One region of the Pseudomonas rustica genome, then DNA from elsewhere that is predicted to be linked to it. Evidence: predicted binding sites of a transcription regulator. Region 1 holds the regulator's gene; the other holds the start of a gene.

Evidence for each region. Region 1 encodes sigma-54, which starts transcription at its own class of promoters, with help from an activator protein. Its sites were predicted from a motif close to ANTGGCATNNANNTTGCTNT; they were not measured.
Region 2: the regulator sigma-54 is predicted to act here: its motif matches at 4,248-4,267, upstream of ACP3TY_RS17435 (flagellar hook-length control protein FliK).

The regions. Positions count from the first base shown of each region.
Region 1 covers NZ_CP188200.1:4,610,199-4,618,282, reverse strand. Annotated here, with positions in the region: gene ACP3TY_RS21155 (class II fumarate hydratase) at 1-898, shown strand, start outside; gene ACP3TY_RS21150 (hypothetical protein) at 926-1,366, shown strand; gene ACP3TY_RS21145 (superoxide dismutase) at 1,368-1,979, shown strand; gene ACP3TY_RS21140 (ZIP family metal transporter) at 2,010-2,903, shown strand; gene ACP3TY_RS21135 (HPr family phosphocarrier protein) at 3,025-3,300, opposite strand; gene rapZ (RNase adapter RapZ) at 3,316-4,173, opposite strand; gene ptsN (PTS IIA-like nitrogen regulatory protein PtsN) at 4,176-4,640, opposite strand; gene hpf (ribosome hibernation-promoting factor, HPF/YfiA family) at 4,652-4,960, opposite strand; gene ACP3TY_RS21115 (RNA polymerase factor sigma-54) at 5,034-6,524, opposite strand; gene lptB (LPS export ABC transporter ATP-binding protein) at 6,711-7,436, opposite strand; gene lptA (lipopolysaccharide transport periplasmic protein LptA) at 7,436-7,981, opposite strand; gene lptC (LPS export ABC transporter periplasmic protein LptC) at 7,968-8,084, opposite strand, start outside.
Region 2 covers NZ_CP188200.1:3,846,448-3,854,531, reverse strand. Annotated here, with positions in the region: gene fliI (flagellar protein export ATPase FliI) at 1-1,192, shown strand, start outside; gene fliJ (flagellar export protein FliJ) at 1,199-1,651, shown strand; gene ACP3TY_RS17450 (STAS domain-containing protein) at 1,806-2,111, shown strand; gene ACP3TY_RS17445 (ATP-binding SpoIIE family protein phosphatase) at 2,117-3,820, shown strand; gene ACP3TY_RS17440 (Hpt domain-containing protein) at 3,852-4,199, shown strand; gene ACP3TY_RS17435 (flagellar hook-length control protein FliK) at 4,305-5,666, shown strand; gene fliL (flagellar basal body-associated protein FliL) at 5,874-6,377, shown strand; gene fliM (flagellar motor switch protein FliM) at 6,387-7,355, shown strand; gene fliN (flagellar motor switch protein FliN) at 7,414-7,872, shown strand; gene fliO (flagellar biosynthetic protein FliO) at 7,873-8,084, shown strand, end outside.

The DNA.
Region 1 (8,084 bases):
CTTGGTGCAAGTGATCGAGCACAAGGCCGGGCAAGTGCATCACCACGTTAAAACCGGTCGCACGCATTTGATGGACGCTATGCCGGTGCGCATGAGTCAGGTGCTCAACGGCTGGGCGCAGCAGCTCAAGGCCAACATCGCTCATCTGCAGGATTTGTTGCCGAGCCTGCAATCCCTCGCGCAGGGCGGCACAGCGGTCGGCACCGGGATCAACGCACATCCTGAGTTCGCCGCGCGTTTCAGCCGTCAGTTGAGCCAATTGACCAACGTGCAATTCACACCGGGCAAAGACTTGTTCGCGCTGATCGGTTCGCAAGACACCGCCGTCGCCGTCTCCGGCCAACTCAAAGCCATCGCCGTCACTTTGATGAAAGTCGCCAATGACCTGCGCTGGATGAACTCCGGCCCGCTCGCCGGCCTCGGTGAAATCGAACTGGAAGCTCTGCAACCGGGCTCGTCGATCATGCCGGGCAAGGTCAATCCGGTGATTCCGGAAGCCACCGCCATGGTCGCCGCGCAGGTGATCGGCAACGATTCGGTGATCACCATCGCCGGCCAGTCGGGCAACTTCGAATTGAACGTGATGCTGCCGATCATCGCGCAGAACCTGTTGAGCAGCATCGAATTGCTGGCCAATTCCAGCCGCCTGCTCGGCGACAAAGCCATCGCCAGCTTCAAGGTCAACGAATCGCGCTTGAAAGAAGCGTTGTCGCGCAACCCGATTCTGGTCACTGCACTCAACCCGATCATCGGTTACCAGAAAGCCGCCGAAATCGCCAAGCAGGCTTACAAAGAAGGCCGTCCGGTGATCGACGTCGCCCTGGAACATACCGATCTGTCACGCAGCCAACTGGAAGAGTTACTCAATCCCGAGAAGCTCACCGCCGGCGGCGTGTAAACCCCGCAACCGCTTTGGAGGCTCACCATGGAGCACTGGAAACGCACGATCGAACGGGCCAATCGCTGCTTCATGTTGGGCGAGCTGATCGACGCCCGTGAGGCTTACCTGCAAGCCCTGGCCCTGGCGCAAGTGTTGTTCGAACGCTGGGCGGACGCCGACGAAGCGGTGGCGGCCTGCGTCATCTCCCACCACAACCTCGCGGATTTGCACCTGCGTCTGAATCAGCCGGAGGAGAGCGCCGAATACCTCTGCGCCATCCATCAACGGCTGTTGCAAACCATGCAGGACGAACGCCAGCGCCTGGCATTGCGTGAAGCGGCGTTGCGCCAGAGCAGCAAAACCTATGTCGAGCTGCTGAATTTCATCAGCGAACACGGCGAATACCCGCGCACTCAACGCCTGCTGCACCCGGATACCGGCAATGCGCGCCGCGCGCCTGCCCCACATCACCATGGAGTCCATTGAAATGGCTTTTACCTTGCCCGCTTTGCCTTACGCCTACGATGCCTTGGAACCGCATATCGATGCGCAGACCATGGAGATTCACTACACCAAACATCACCAGACCTACATCAACAACCTCAACGCGGCGGTAGAAGGCACTGAATACGCCGAGTGGCCGGTGGAAAAACTGGTCGCCAGCGTTAAGGATCTGCCGGAAAAACTTCGCGCGGCGGTGATCAATCAGGGCGGCGGTCACGCCAACCACTCGCTGTTCTGGGAGGTGATGGTGCCAAGCGGTGGCGGCAAACCGGATGGCGCGCTGGCCAAAGCCATCGATGAGCAACTGGGCGGCCTCGACAGCTTCAAGGAAGCCTTCACTAAAGCCGCACTGACCCGTTTCGGCAGCGGCTGGGCCTGGCTCAGCGTGACCCCGGAGAAAAAACTGATCGTGGAAAGCAGCGGCAACCAGGACAGCCCGTTGATGAACGGCAACACGCCGATTCTCGGTCTCGACGTCTGGGAGCACGCCTACTACCTGCGCTACCAGAACCGTCGCCCGGAATACATCAATGCGTTCTACAACGTGATCAATTGGCCGGAAGTTGCTGCGCGCTATCAGGCCGCACTGGTTTAAGTCATCTATAAAAACAATCCAAGGCTGACTATGGGCACTGAAACACTGGCGATCGGAAGTGGGCGTATGTTTCGTTACGCAGTGGGATCGCTATTGCTGTTGGCGGGCATGACCTTGCTGGTTGCCCACGGACTGGCATGGCTGAATCTGGAACCGAGGCTATTACGGGCGTTGCAGGGTGGTGCGATCTGCGCGCTCGGCACGGCGCTTGGTGCGGTGCCGGTGCTGGTGATTCGGCGCATGCCGCAGGCACTCAGCGATACGTTGCTGGGGTTTGGTGCCGGGGTGATGCTGGCGGCGACGGCGTTTTCGCTGATCGTGCCGGGCATCGCCGCTGCTGAGAGTCTTGGCCTGACGCCGTGGGGCGCCAGTGGCCTGATCTGCTTTGGCATCATGCTCGGTGCGTTCGGGTTGTATCTGGTTGATCTCAAAGTCTCGGGCGCGTCCCCGGAAATGCTCGTCGGCACTGTCGATCGCCCAGTGATTCCGCCACGGATCTGGTTGTTCGTGTTCGCCATCATTGCCCATAACATCCCTGAAGGCATGGCCGTCGGTGTGTCTGCCGGTGGCGGCATGCCGGACGCGGACAGCCTGGCCATGGGCATCGCTTTGCAGGATGTGCCGGAAGGTCTGGTGATTGCGTTGGTATTGGCCGGGGCGGGGATGTCGCGGGTCAAAGCGTTTTTGATCGGCGCGGCGTCTGGACTGGTTGAACCGGTGTTTGCGCTGTTGTGCGCGTGGCTGGTCAGTCTTGCGCAGGTGTTGTTGCCGTTAGGGTTGGCGCTGGCTGCGGGGGCGATGCTGCTGGTGGTGACCCACGAAGTGATCCCCGAGTCGCGACGCAATGGTCATGACAAACTGGCCAGTCTTGGCTTGTTGAGCGGGTTTTGTTTGATGATGGTGATGGATACGGCGTTGGGTTGAAGCAGATCAAAAGATCGCAGCCTGCGGCAGCTCCTACAGGGATTATGTGCGCCGCGGGTAACCGTAATTGCCCCTTCCAATGTAGGAGCTGCCGAAGGCTGCGATCTTTTGACTTTGGCGGTCAACCACCTTCATCGAAGTAGTTGTTGATCAGCGCCACCAGCGCATCCAGCGCTTCCTGATCTTTCTCGCCCTCAGTACTCAAATAGATCTTGGTGCCCTTGCCAGCCGCCAGCATCATCATCGCCATGATGCTTTTGCCATCAACCGTGGTCTCCGGCGTGCGGCCCACTCTGATCGTGCAATCCGGATACTGCCCGGCCACGCCAACGAACTTGGCCGATGCGCGGGCATGCAGGCCCAGTTTGTTGATGATTTCGATTTCCAGAGCAGGCATCGCGGTGTGAATCCTTTAAGTGAGGTCGCGGTGGCGAACCTGGACGTTCTTCAGGGTTTTCTGCAGGGCTTGACCCAGACGTTCGGTCAGGTAGACGGAGCGGTGATGCCCGCCGGTGCAGCCAATGGCAATGGTGACGTAGGCGCGGTTGCTCGCTGCGAAACGCGGCAGCCATTTGTGCAGGTAGGTGAAGATGTCCTGAAACATTTCTTCGACGTCAGGTTGTGCCGCCAGATATTCGGCCACCGGCGCATCGAGCCCTGATTGCGCACGCAGTTCCGGCTTCCAGTACGGGTTGGGCAGGCAGCGCACATCAAAAACCAGATCGGCATCCACCGGCATACCGCGCTTGAAGCCGAATGACTCAACCAGATACGCCGTACCCGGCTCCGGCTGATTCAGCAGGCGCAGCTTGATGGTGTCGCGCAACTGGTACAGGTTCAGATTGGTGGTGTTGATCTTCAGATCAGCCAGGTCGGCGATCGGGCCGAGCAGGGCGGTTTCATCCTGAATCGCCTCGGCCAGCGAGCGGTTGGCATTGCTCAGAGGGTGGCGGCGGCGGGTTTCGGAAAAACGCTTGAGCAGGGTTTCTTCGTCAGCATCCAGATACAGAACATCGCACTGGATGTGCTTGGCGCGGGCATCTTCGAGCAGTTCCGGAAAACGCGTCAGATGGCTCGGCAAGTTGCGCGCATCGATCGACACGGCGACCAGCGGTTGCGCCAGTTCGGTGTGAATCAGCGCGCGTTCGGCCAGTTCCGGCAGTAAACCCGCCGGCAGGTTGTCGATGCAGTAATAACCGTTGTCCTCAAGGACATCCAGTGCGGTGCTTTTACCCGAGCCGGAACGGCCACTGACGATGATCAAACGCATGATTACTGCCCGTTTTGCTCGTCCAGTACGACCTGGTACAAGGCTTCGTTGCTCGGAGCGCTGCGCAACTTATCGCGCACATCCTTGCGATCCAGCATGCTGGCGATCTGGCGCAGCAATTCCAGGTGCGCATCGGTGGCGGCTTCCGGCACCAGCAGTACAAACAGCAGGTCAACCGGCGCGCCGTCGATAGCGTCGAAATCGATAGGGGCTTGAAGGTGCATCAACGCGCTGATTGGCGTTACACAACCTTTCAGGCGGCAATGGGGAATGGCGATGCCGTTGCCAAAACCGGTCGAACCGAGTTTTTCACGGGCAATCAGAGCCTCGAAGACATCTTGCATCTCCAGATCCGGCACTTCGCGGGCGATCAGGTTGGCAATTTGTTCGAGGGCTTTCTTTTTACTGCCGCCCGGCACGTTCACGAGGGAACGGCCGGGGGTCAGGATACTTTCAAGTCGGATCATGGAATGGGGGGTTATCGACCGGTTGCGCCCTGGAGGAGGCTCTGGGTCTTTTCCTTATGCTTTTTGAGTTGGCGATCCAGCTTGTCGGTCAGTGAGTCGATCGCAGCATACATATCAGTATCTTCTGCGTTGGCGACCACTTCGCTGCCGGGAATATGCAAGGTGGCTTCGATTTTCTGCTTCAGCTTTTCGACACACATCGTGACTTGCACGTTGGTGATCTTGTCGAAATGTCGCTCCAGTCGTTGGAGTTTTTCCTCGATGTAGGAACGCAGAGGTTGGGTCACTTCCAGTTGGTGTCCACTGATGTTGACTTGCATACAGCTTCTCCTTCGTTGCCAGTGCATAAAGCGGCAGGCCGGATAGCCTGCCACTGGAACGCTGTAACGTGGCTTACATCAACCGCTTGCGTTCGCTCGAAGGCGCGATCCCGAGGGATTCGCGGTACTTGGCGACGGTGCGGCGAGCCACCTGAATGCCTTGTGCCTCCAGTAAACCAGCGATCTTGCTGTCACTCAACGGCTTTTTCTGATTTTCCGCGGCAACCAGTTTTTTGATGATCGCTCGGATCGCCGTGGACGAGCATTCACCGCCTTCAGAGGTGCTGACGTGGCTGGAGAAAAAGTATTTCAGTTCATAAATACCGCGCGGGGTATGCATGAATTTCTGCGTGGTCACTCGGGAAATCGTTGATTCGTGCATGCCCACCGCTTCGGCGATGTCGTGCAGCACCAACGGCTTCATGGCTTCGTCGCCGTACTCCAGAAAACCGCGCTGATGCTCGACGATCTGGGTGGCAACTTTCATCAGGGTTTCGTTGCGGCTCTGCAGGCTCTTGATGAACCAGCGGGCTTCCTGCAACTGATTGCGCATGAAAGTGTTGTCGGCGCTGGTGTCGGCGCGACGCACAAAGCCGGCGTACTGCGCGTTGACGCGCAGGCGTGGCATCGATTCCTGATTCAGCTCGACCAGCCAGCGCTCGTTGTCCTTGCGCACGATGACGTCAGGGACGACATATTCGGCTTCGGTCGATTCGATCTGCGAGCCCGGACGCGGATTGAGGCTTTGTACCAGTTCGATGACCTGGCGCAGCTCGTCTTCCTTGAGCTTCATACGGCGCATCAACTGGCTGTAATCACGGCTGCCGAGCAAATCGATGTAATCGCTGACCAGACGTTTGGCTTCCGCCAGCCAAGGCGTCTTGGCCGACAGCTGACGCAATTGCAGCAGCAGGCATTCGCTGAGGTTGCGCGCGCCGATACCGGCCGGTTCAAATTGCTGGATGCGGTGCAGGACGGCTTCGATCTCGTCCAGTTCGATGTCCAGTTCCGGATCGAACGCCTCGAGAATTTCTTCGAGGGTTTCGTCCAGGTAGCCCTGATTGTTGATGCAATCGATCAGGGTCACGGCGATCAGGCGATCGGTGTCGGACATCGGTGCGAGGTTGAGTTGCCACAGCAAGTGGCTTTGCAGGCTTTCGCCGGCGGAGGTGCGGGTGGTGAAATCCCACTCGTCATCATCGCTGCTGGGCAGGCTGCTGGCGCTGGTCTGGTAAACGTCTTCCCAGGCAGTGTCGACCGGAAGCTCGTTGGGGATGCGTTCGTTCCATTCGCCGTCTTCGAGGTTATCGACGGTCGGTGCGGCTTCCTGATAGGAAGGTTCCTGGATCTCGGTGGGCTTCTGTTCGGCGTTGTCGGCCATGGGATCCGAGTTGTCGAAGTCGTCGCCTTCTTCCTGGCGTTCGAGCATCGGATTGGATTCCAGAGCCTCCTGGATTTCCTGTTGCAGATCCAGGGTCGACAATTGGAGCAGGCGGATGGCCTGTTGCAGCTGCGGTGTCATCGTCAGCTGCTGGCCCATTCTCAAGACTAGCGATGGTTTCATGGCAGGGGCTTAACACCTTATTCGCCGGCGCTATGCGCCATCCACTACAGGGCGCCGAAGCGCCAAACTTAAGCAAATTATATGCCTGAAACTGAAGTGTTTGCCTAGAGCGCTGTAACAATTAAGCGTATTAAATCCTGCTTGAATCGATACAGCACTCCGGCTGCGCACCGGGCACTGTGACGCTTACAGGCGGAACTCGTGACCCAGATACACTTCCTTGACCAGTTCGTTGGCCAGGATGGTTTCGGCGTCACCTTCGGCGATCAGTTGACCGTCGTTGACGATGTAAGCGGTTTCGCAGATATCCAGCGTCTCGCGGACGTTGTGGTCGGTGATCAGAACACCGATGCCCTTGGCCTTGAGGTGGTGGATGATCTGCTTGATGTCGCCGACCGAGATCGGGTCGACACCGGCGAACGGTTCGTCGAGCAGGATGAATTTTGGTGCGGTGGCCAGCGCGCGAGCGATTTCCACCCGGCGGCGTTCACCACCGGACAGGCTCATGCCGAGGTTGTCGCGGATGTGCGTGATGTGGAATTCCTGCAACAGGCTTTCCAGCTCTTTGCGGCGGCCGGCCTTGTCGAGTTCCTGACGGGTCTCGAGGATGGCCATGATGTTGTCGGCCACCGACAGTTTGCGGAAGATCGACGCTTCTTGCGGCAGATAGCCGATACCGGCCTTGGCACGACCGTGCATTGGCTGGTGGCTGACGTCCAGATCGTCGATCAGCACGCGGCCCTGATCGGCCTGTACCAAACCTACGATCATGTAGAAGCAGGTGGTTTTACCGGCACCGTTCGGGCCGAGCAAACCAACAATCTGGCCGCTGTCGATCGACAGGCTGACGTCACGCACGACCTGGCGGCTTTTATAGGCCTTGGCCAGGTGCTGAGCTTTCAGAGTTGCCATTACTGGGTCTTCTCGTCGGTTTTCTTCTTCGGCTGGATCACCATGTCGATACGCGGACGCGATTCGGTGACTTTGCTGCCGGTAGCGCGACCGGCGCTGGCCAGTTTCTTCACGGTGTCATAGACGATTTTCTCGCCCTGAGTCGTGTTGTTGTCCTTGTCGACGACCTTGGCCTTGTCGATCAGCACGACGCGGTTTTGCGCGGCGTGGTACTGAATCGTTACGCCCCAGCCCTGTACAGGCTTGGCGTCACCCTGGGTTTGCAATTGCTCGAAGTAGGCAAGGTTACCCACCGACGTCACTACGTCGATATCGCCAGCCGGCGTTCGGGTGATAGTCACCGTATTGCCTTTAACGATCATCGAACCCTGGGTGATGATCACATCACCTTTATAAGTGGCGATGCCGTTCTTGTCGTCCAGTTGGGCGTCGTCGGCCTGAATACGGATAGGTTGCTGCTGATCGTTCGGCAGAGCCCAGGCGCTCACGCTTCCCAGTGCTGCGCCCAGACTGAGCAAAATAGGGAGGGTTTTAACGAGCCTCATACTGTCCTCTTACGTTCGATAGCAGGTGTATCCTGCTTTCCTTCAGGTACGCTTTCATGCCAACGCCGGTTGATACACCGCCAGCGCCGTCGATTCTAACGGG
Region 2 (8,084 bases), 760 kb from region 1:
CGACGACAGCTATCACCCCTCGCAGGTGGAAGCGGAAGTCATGGGTTTCTCCGGCAGCAAAGTCTTTCTGATGCCGGTAGGCAGTGTCGCCGGTATCGCCCCGGGCGCCCGCGTGGTGCCGCTCGCCGACACTGGACGTTTGCCGATGGGCATGAGCATGCTCGGTCGCGTGCTGGATGGCGCCGGTCGTGCGCTGGACGGCAAGGGCGGGATGAAAGCCGAAGACTGGGTGCCGATGGACGGCCCGACGATCAACCCGCTCAACCGTGACCCGATCAGCGAGCCGCTGGACGTCGGCATTCGTTGCATCAACGGTTTGCTGACGGTGGGGCGTGGTCAGCGTCTCGGTCTGTTCGCCGGTACTGGCGTTGGTAAATCCGTGCTGTTGGGCATGATGACCCGCTTCACCGAGGCCGACATTATTGTCGTCGGGCTGATTGGTGAGCGCGGTCGAGAAGTTAAGGAATTCATCGAGCACAGCCTTGGTGAAGAAGGTCTCAAGCGCTCGGTGGTCGTCGCCTCTCCGGCGGACGATGCGCCGCTGATGCGTCTGCGCGCGGCGATGTACTGCACGCGCATCGCCGAGTATTTCCGCGACAAGGGCAAGAACGTCCTGCTGCTGATGGATTCGCTGACCCGTTTCGCTCAGGCCCAGCGGGAAATCGCCTTGGCCATCGGCGAGCCGCCAGCGACCAAGGGTTATCCGCCATCGGTGTTCGCCAAGCTGCCGAAACTGGTGGAGCGCGCCGGTAATGCGGAGAAGGGCGGGGGTTCGATTACCGCGTTCTACACTGTGTTGTCCGAAGGCGATGACCAGCAGGATCCGATTGCCGACTCGGCCCGAGGCGTGCTCGACGGCCACATCGTGTTGTCGCGGCGTCTGGCCGAGGAAGGTCATTACCCGGCCATCGATATCGAAGCGTCGATCAGCCGGGTGATGCCGGCCGTGGTCTCGGTCGAGCACATGCAGCGTGCGCAGTATTTCAAGCAGTTGTGGTCGCGCTATCAGCAGAGCCGCGACTTGATCAGCGTGGGTGCCTACGTTGCCGGTGGCGATCGCGAAACCGATCTGGCGATCTCCCTGCACCCGCAGTTGGTGCGCTACCAGCGTCAGGGGCTCAACGACAAAATCAACATGGGCGAAAGCCAGGCCTACCTGGAAACCCTGTTCGCCCCAGCGGCGGGCGGGTAACCGGTCATGGCTGCCGTCAGTCGAGCCGCGCGTCTGGCGCCGGTGGTGGACATGGCTGAAAAAGCCGAGAAAACCGCCGTGCAGCGCCTCGGTTACTTTCAGGGCCAGGTGAAGGTGGCCGAAAGCAAACTCGCCGACCTTAATGCCTTTCGTCTGGATTATTCCGAGCAGTGGATCGTGCGCGGCAGCACCGGCGTGACCGGGCAGTGGTTGCTGGGTTTTCAGGGGTTTCTCGCGCAACTTGATACGGCTGTTGATCAGCAGCGGCAGAGTCTGAACTGGCACCAGAACAATCTCGATAAGGCGCGCGAGGCCTGGCAACAGGCGTTTGCCAAGGTCGAAGGCTTGCGCAAGCTGGTGCAGCGCTACCGCGAAGAAGCCCAGCGGCTTGAAGACAAACGCGAGCAGAAATTGCTCGACGAATTGTCGCAGCGCCTGCCACGGCATGAACCCTTTTAGAAGATCAAAAGATCGCAGCCTTCGGCAGCTCCTGCACGCGATCCCTGTAGGAGCTGCCGAAGGCTGCGATCTTTTGACGTTGCTTGTTCCTTGCCCCGAGGTCAGTCAGATGCTAAACCTTGTACACGTTCGTCAATGACAAGGAAGCCAGTCAATGTCAGTCGTTGCAGAAGTCTCACCGGATGGGAAAAAGCTCAGAATCTCGGTCAAAGGCCGATTCGATTTCGGCAAACATCAGGAATTTCGCAATTCCTATGAACGGGTCGACCCCGAGCCAAATTCCTATGAGCTGGATCTGAAAGAGACCACTTATCTGGACAGTTCCGCGCTCGGGATGCTGCTGCTCCTGCGTGACCACGCGGGCGGTGATGATTCGGATATCCGGGTGGTTAACCCCAACTCCGACGTGCGCAAAATCCTCGCCATCTCCAATTTCGACAAACTCTTCGACATCACGTGACGGCCATGCAGGCGCAAGAGCCGCTGACCATCCTGATCGCCGAAGACAGCGCCGCTGATCGCCTGTTGTTGTCGACCATCGTCCGCCGTCAGGGCCACGAAGTGCTGGCGGCTGCCAACGGTGCCGAAGCGGTCGAGTTGTTCCGTCAGCAGCAGCCACAACTGGTGCTGATGGACGCAATGATGCCGGTGATGGACGGCTTCGAAGCGGCGCGGCAGATCAAACTGCTGGCCGGCGAAACGCTGGTGCCGATCATCTTCCTGACCTCGCTCAGCGAAAGTGAAGCGCTGGTGCGTTGCCTAGAGGCCGGCGGCGACGACTTTCTGGCGAAGCCCTACAACCAGATCATCCTTGCCGCCAAAATCAAGGCGATGGATCGCTTGCGCCGCCTGCAAGACACCGTGCTGCAGCAACGCGACCTGATCGCCAAACACCACGATTACCTGCTCAACGAACAGCGCGTGGCCAAAGCGGTGTTCGACAAGGTCGCGCACTCCGGTTGCCTCAGCGCGCCGAACATTCGCTACCTGCAATCGCCTTACGCGCTGTTCAACGGCGACCTGCTGTTGGCGGCGTACACCCCGGCGGGTGATATGCATGTGCTGCTCGGCGATTTCACCGGCCATGGGTTGCCGGCAGCGGTGGGCGCTATGCCGCTTGCCGAAGTGTTTTACGGGATGACCGCGAAGGGTTACGGCCTGGCGGAAACCCTGCGCGAGATGAACGCCAAGCTCAAACGGATCCTGCCGGTCGACATGTTCTGTTGCGCCACGTTGCTGTGCCTGAGTTCGCTGCGGCGCTCGGTGGAAGTGTGGAACGGCGGCATGCCTGACGGTTATCTGCACAGGCTCGCGACGGGTGAGCGGGTTCCGCTGAAAGCACGGCATTTACCGCTCGGCGTGTTGAGCGCGCAGGCCTTTGATGACAGCACCGAAGTGCATGCGATGGCCGTCGATGATCGAGTGTTTCTGCTGTCCGACGGCGTCATCGATACCAGCGATGCCAATGATCAGCTGTTCGGTGTCGAGCGCTTGCAGCAAGTGTTTGCCGCCAATCGTGAGCCTGACCGGTTGTTCGAGGACATCGAGCAGGCGCTGCGGGATTTTCGTGGCGAGGCGCGCGACGATGTCAGCATGGTTGAAGTCAGCCTGCTTGCGCCGGCGCAGCTCAAACCAACGGCGCCGGTGTATTCCGACAGCGGCCAGTCATGCCCGCTCGATTGGTCGGTGAGTTTCGAGTTTCGCGGTGCCACGCTCAAGCGCTTCAACCCTTTGCCGTACCTGTTGCAGTTGCTGCTGGAAGTGCATGGCCTGCGCGGGCAGAGCGGCGCGTTGTACAGCGTGCTCGCCGAGTTGTATTCCAATGCGCTGGAACATGGCGTGCTCGGTCTCGATTCCAGTCTCAAGCGCGATGCGGCGGGGTTCGCGCGCTATTACGAGCAACGCAACACGCGGCTGGAAGCGTTGCAGGACGGCTACGTGCGCGTGCATTTGCAGGTCACGCCGCAAGAGCAGGGCGGTTGTCTGGTGATTCGCGTTGAAGACAGCGGCAAGGGTTTTGATGTGGCGCGGGTGATGGAGCGGCCGCTGGAAAATGTCCGTTTGTCGGGACGTGGGGTCAGCCTGGTGCGGCAACTGGGGCGTAACGCCAGTTGGTCGGACGAAGGTCGTAGTGCCCGCGTGGAGTTTTTCTGGGAGGTTCAGGCATAATCCGCGCAATTCTTGATCAAGGAGTGAACAAGTGACTGACCTACATGTGGATCGCGACGTACTCGATACCTTGCGTGACGTCATGGAGGAAAACTATCCGGATTTGCTGGATACCTTCCTGACGGATTCCGAAAGTCGCTTGCAGGAGCTGCAAGCGACCGCCGATGCCGAAAAGCTGTCGGAGGTCGCTCACAGCTTGAAGGGCAGCGCGAGCAACATGGGCGCTGTTCGCCTGGCCGAGTTGTGCCAGGCACTGGAGTCGGACGCCCGACACAAAAGCCCCGCAGAAATCGTCAAAATGGTCGCTGAAATCAGCCTCGAATTTGATGGCGTTCGCCCGGTTTACGAAAGCGAACGGCAGCACACGCATACTCATTGAACCGGCCGCCGGACGCTTTTCACAAGCGTTCGGCGAAACTGGCCCGGCACTTGCAATCAACTTTCTCAACTGTACTTACGAGCCCCGTGCAGCGGAGACCGTTTCATGCCTGCGACCCCCAATATCCTTCTTCAGAATGCCGCTCAGGCCAAGGCGCAAGCTGCCTCGGCCAAGTCGTCGGCGATGGCCGCAGAGCCCGTAGATAAAGCCTCCAGCTTCGCCAAAGTGTTCGCCGATCAGGGTGCGAACAAGCCTGTTGTCAGCACCGATAACCCGGCGAAAACCGCGCGCGACAAAGCCGCTGACAGCGCTGGCAAGAAAGACCTCGCCAAGGATCAATCTGCCGCCCCGGCTCCGGCGGTTGCCGATAGCGGCAATGCCTTGCCTGCCGACAAATCCGCGGCGGCCGATGACGCCGCTGCCAGCGATGACACTACCGATCCTGCGCAAACGCCGGTCGCCGACGCCAGCGTGACTGATCCTGCGCTTGATCCGGCATTGGCCGTCGCCGTGCAACCGGTCGCTGCCCCTGTGGTGCCCGCCCCGGTTGCCGCTGCACCGGCGCAACCTGAAGCCGAAACACCAGCGGTCGCCTTGTTGCCAGCAGTCAAAGACCCGGTGGCCTCGACCGATAGCGATTTCGACCCGGCAGCCGATCCGCTCGATTCGATGCCGGCGGTGCGTTTGGCGATGGAGCAGGGCGGGCATATTTCCGCTGCCAGTCAGGCGCAACCGAAAACTACCTCGGCACAGGCTCAGGCTGACGGTGAATTGACCTCGGCGCAGAACTTCGCCGCCGGCATGGCCAGCATGCTCGACGTGCAAGCCGACAAGGACAGCACCAGTCAGGGTGGCGACAAAGCGTTCAGCGGCCTGATCGATGACGGCCTCAAAGACCTCAAGACTGCGACCAGTGATACCCGCGTTGATGATTTCGCCAACCGTCTCGCTGCGTTGACGCAGGCTGCCACACCAAAAACCGCGAACGCCGTGCCGGTGAATCAGCCGATCGCCATGCACCAAAACGGCTGGACGGAAGAAGTGGTCAACCGCGTCATGTACCTGTCCAGCGCCAATCTGAAGGCGGCGGATATTCAGCTGCAACCGGCCGAGTTGGGGCGTCTGGATATCCGCGTGAATCTGGTGCCGGATCAGCAGACCCAGGTGACGTTCATGAGTGCGCATCCGAGCGTGCGAGAGGCGCTCGACAGCCAGATGCATCGCCTGCGCGAGATGTTTACGCAGCAGGGCATGGGTCAGGTTGACGTTAATGTGTCTGATCAGAGTCGTGGTTGGCAGGGCCAGCAGGGTCAGGAACAGGCGCAGCAGGGGCAGAGCGGTCGTACCAGCGCGGCCGGTGGTCGTCTGGATTCGGCGGATGATGAAATAGCCCCGGTCAGCGCGGCCGAGGTTGCTGCCAACACCACCAGCGTCATCGGCAGCAGCGCCGTCGACTATTACGCCTGACGGGTTGTAGCGACACCAAAAGATCGCAGCCTTCGGCAGCTCCTACAGGGTGTACACATCCAATTGTAGGAGCTGCCGAAGGCTGCGATCTTTTGCTTTTCAGTCCTGTTGATCCAGGCGCCGATCCCCGGCCGACACTTCTGGCATAACACTTGCTCTTGCCTTGCCGTGCGACTGTGAAAACCTGATTAGTGACGGATTATTGGCATGGCGAAGAGCGAAACTGCAGCAGTAAAAGACCCCGCAACCAAAGGCAAACTCAAGCTGATCATCATGATCGTGCTCGCGTTGCTGTTGGCCATTGGTGCATCCGTGGGGGCGACCTGGTTCTTCATGCACAGTGCCCAGAGCAAACCAGAGGCTGCGGCTGAAACCGCCCCGACCGGCAAACAACCGGCGATTTTCGAACCGATGGCGCCGGCCTTCGTTGCCAACTACAACCAGAACGGCCGTCAGCGCTACATGCAGGTGAGCATCACCATGCTCGGGCGCAATCAGGCCGATCTGGAAGCGCTGAAAGTGCACATGCCGGTTATCCGCAACAACCTGGTGATGCTCTTCTCCGGTCAGGATTTCGCCACACTGGCGACGCCGGTCGGCCAAGAGATGTTGCGCCAGAAGGCCACCGCCAGCGTCCAGGAAGTGGCGCAGAAAGAACTCGGCAAAGTGGTCATCGAACAGTTGCTTTTCACTAATTTCGTACTGCAGTAGGAACACGACATGGCCGTGCAGGATCTGCTGTCCCAGGATGAAATCGACGCGCTGTTGCACGGCGTCGACGATGGTCTGGTACAGACCGATGACGCTGCCGTACCCGGCAGTGTCAAAAGCTACGACCTGACCAGCCAGGATCGCATCGTCCGTGGACGCATGCCGACTCTGGAAATGATCAACGAGCGTTTCGCCCGCTACACCCGCATCAGTATGTTCAACATGCTGCGCCGCTCGGCGGACGTTGCCGTCGGTGGCGTGCAGGTGATGAAGTTCGGTGAATACGTGCACTCGCTGTACGTACCGACCAGCCTCAACCTGGTCAAGATCAAACCGTTGCGCGGCACCGCGCTGTTCATCCTTGACGCCAAACTGGTGTTCAAACTGGTGGACAACTTCTTCGGTGGCGACGGCCGTCACGCCAAGATCGAAGGGCGTGAATTCACCCCGACCGAACTGCGCGTGGTGCGCATGGTGCTGGAGCAGGCCTTCGTCGATTTGAAGGAAGCCTGGCAGGCGATCATGGAAGTCAATTTCGAGTACATCAACTCGGAAGTGAACCCGGCCATGGCCAACATCGTCGGCCCGAGCGAAGCGATCGTGGTCTCCACGTTCCATATCGAACTCGACGGCGGTGGCGGCGATCTGCACGTGACCATGCCGTACTCGATGATCGAGCCGGTGCGCGAAATGCTCGACGCCGGTTTCCAGTCGGATCTCGACGATCAGGACGAGCGCTGGGTCAACGCCCTGCGTCAGGACGTGCTCGATGTCGATGTGCCGATCGGTGCCACCGTCGCTCGTCGTCAGTTGAAACTGCGCGACATCCTGCACATGCAGCCCGGCGATGTGATCCCGGTCGAGATGCCGGACGAAATGATCATGCGCGCCAATGGCGTGCCGGCCTTCAAGGTCAAGATGGGCTCGCACAAAGGCAACCTCGCGTTGCAGGTTATCGAGCCGATCGAGCGCCGCTGAAACGGCGCCGTACCCCCTTTTTTGCACTAACTGAATTGTTGCCCGCCGAGGACACATGATGAACGACGATATGAACGCCCAGGACGATCAGGCACTGGCTGATGAATGGGCCGCCGCCCTCGAAGAAACCGGTGATGCCGGCCAGGCTGACATCGACGCCCTGCTGGCCGCCGACGCTGGCGCCGCAAGCTCCAACCGTCTGCCGATGGAAGAGTTTGGCAGCGTGCCGAAGAACAACGATCCGGTGACGCTGGACGGTCCGAACCTGGACGTGATCCTCGACATTCCGGTGTCGATTTCGATGGAAGTCGGCAGCACCGACATCAACATCCGCAACCTGCTGCAACTCAACCAGGGGTCGGTGATCGAGCTCGATCGTCTGGCCGGTGAGCCGCTCGACGTGCTGGTCAACGGCACGCTGATTGCGCACGGTGAAGTGGTGGTGGTCAACGAGAAGTTCGGCATCCGCCTGACCGACGTGATCAGCCCAAGCGAACGCATCAAGAAGCTGCGCTGAGTGAAAAGGTTTCTCTGGGCGCTGCTGGCGCTGCCAATCAGCGTAATGGCCGCCGAGCCGGTGGCGACCACGGCCGCCGTCGCCGCGCCGGTGGTCAACAGCGGCATTGCCGGGCAATTGACGCAACTGGTCTTCGGTTTGCTGCTGGTGCTGGGGATTATCTTTTTCCTCGCCTGGCTGCTGCGTCGGGTGCAGCAGGCAGGGCCGGCAGG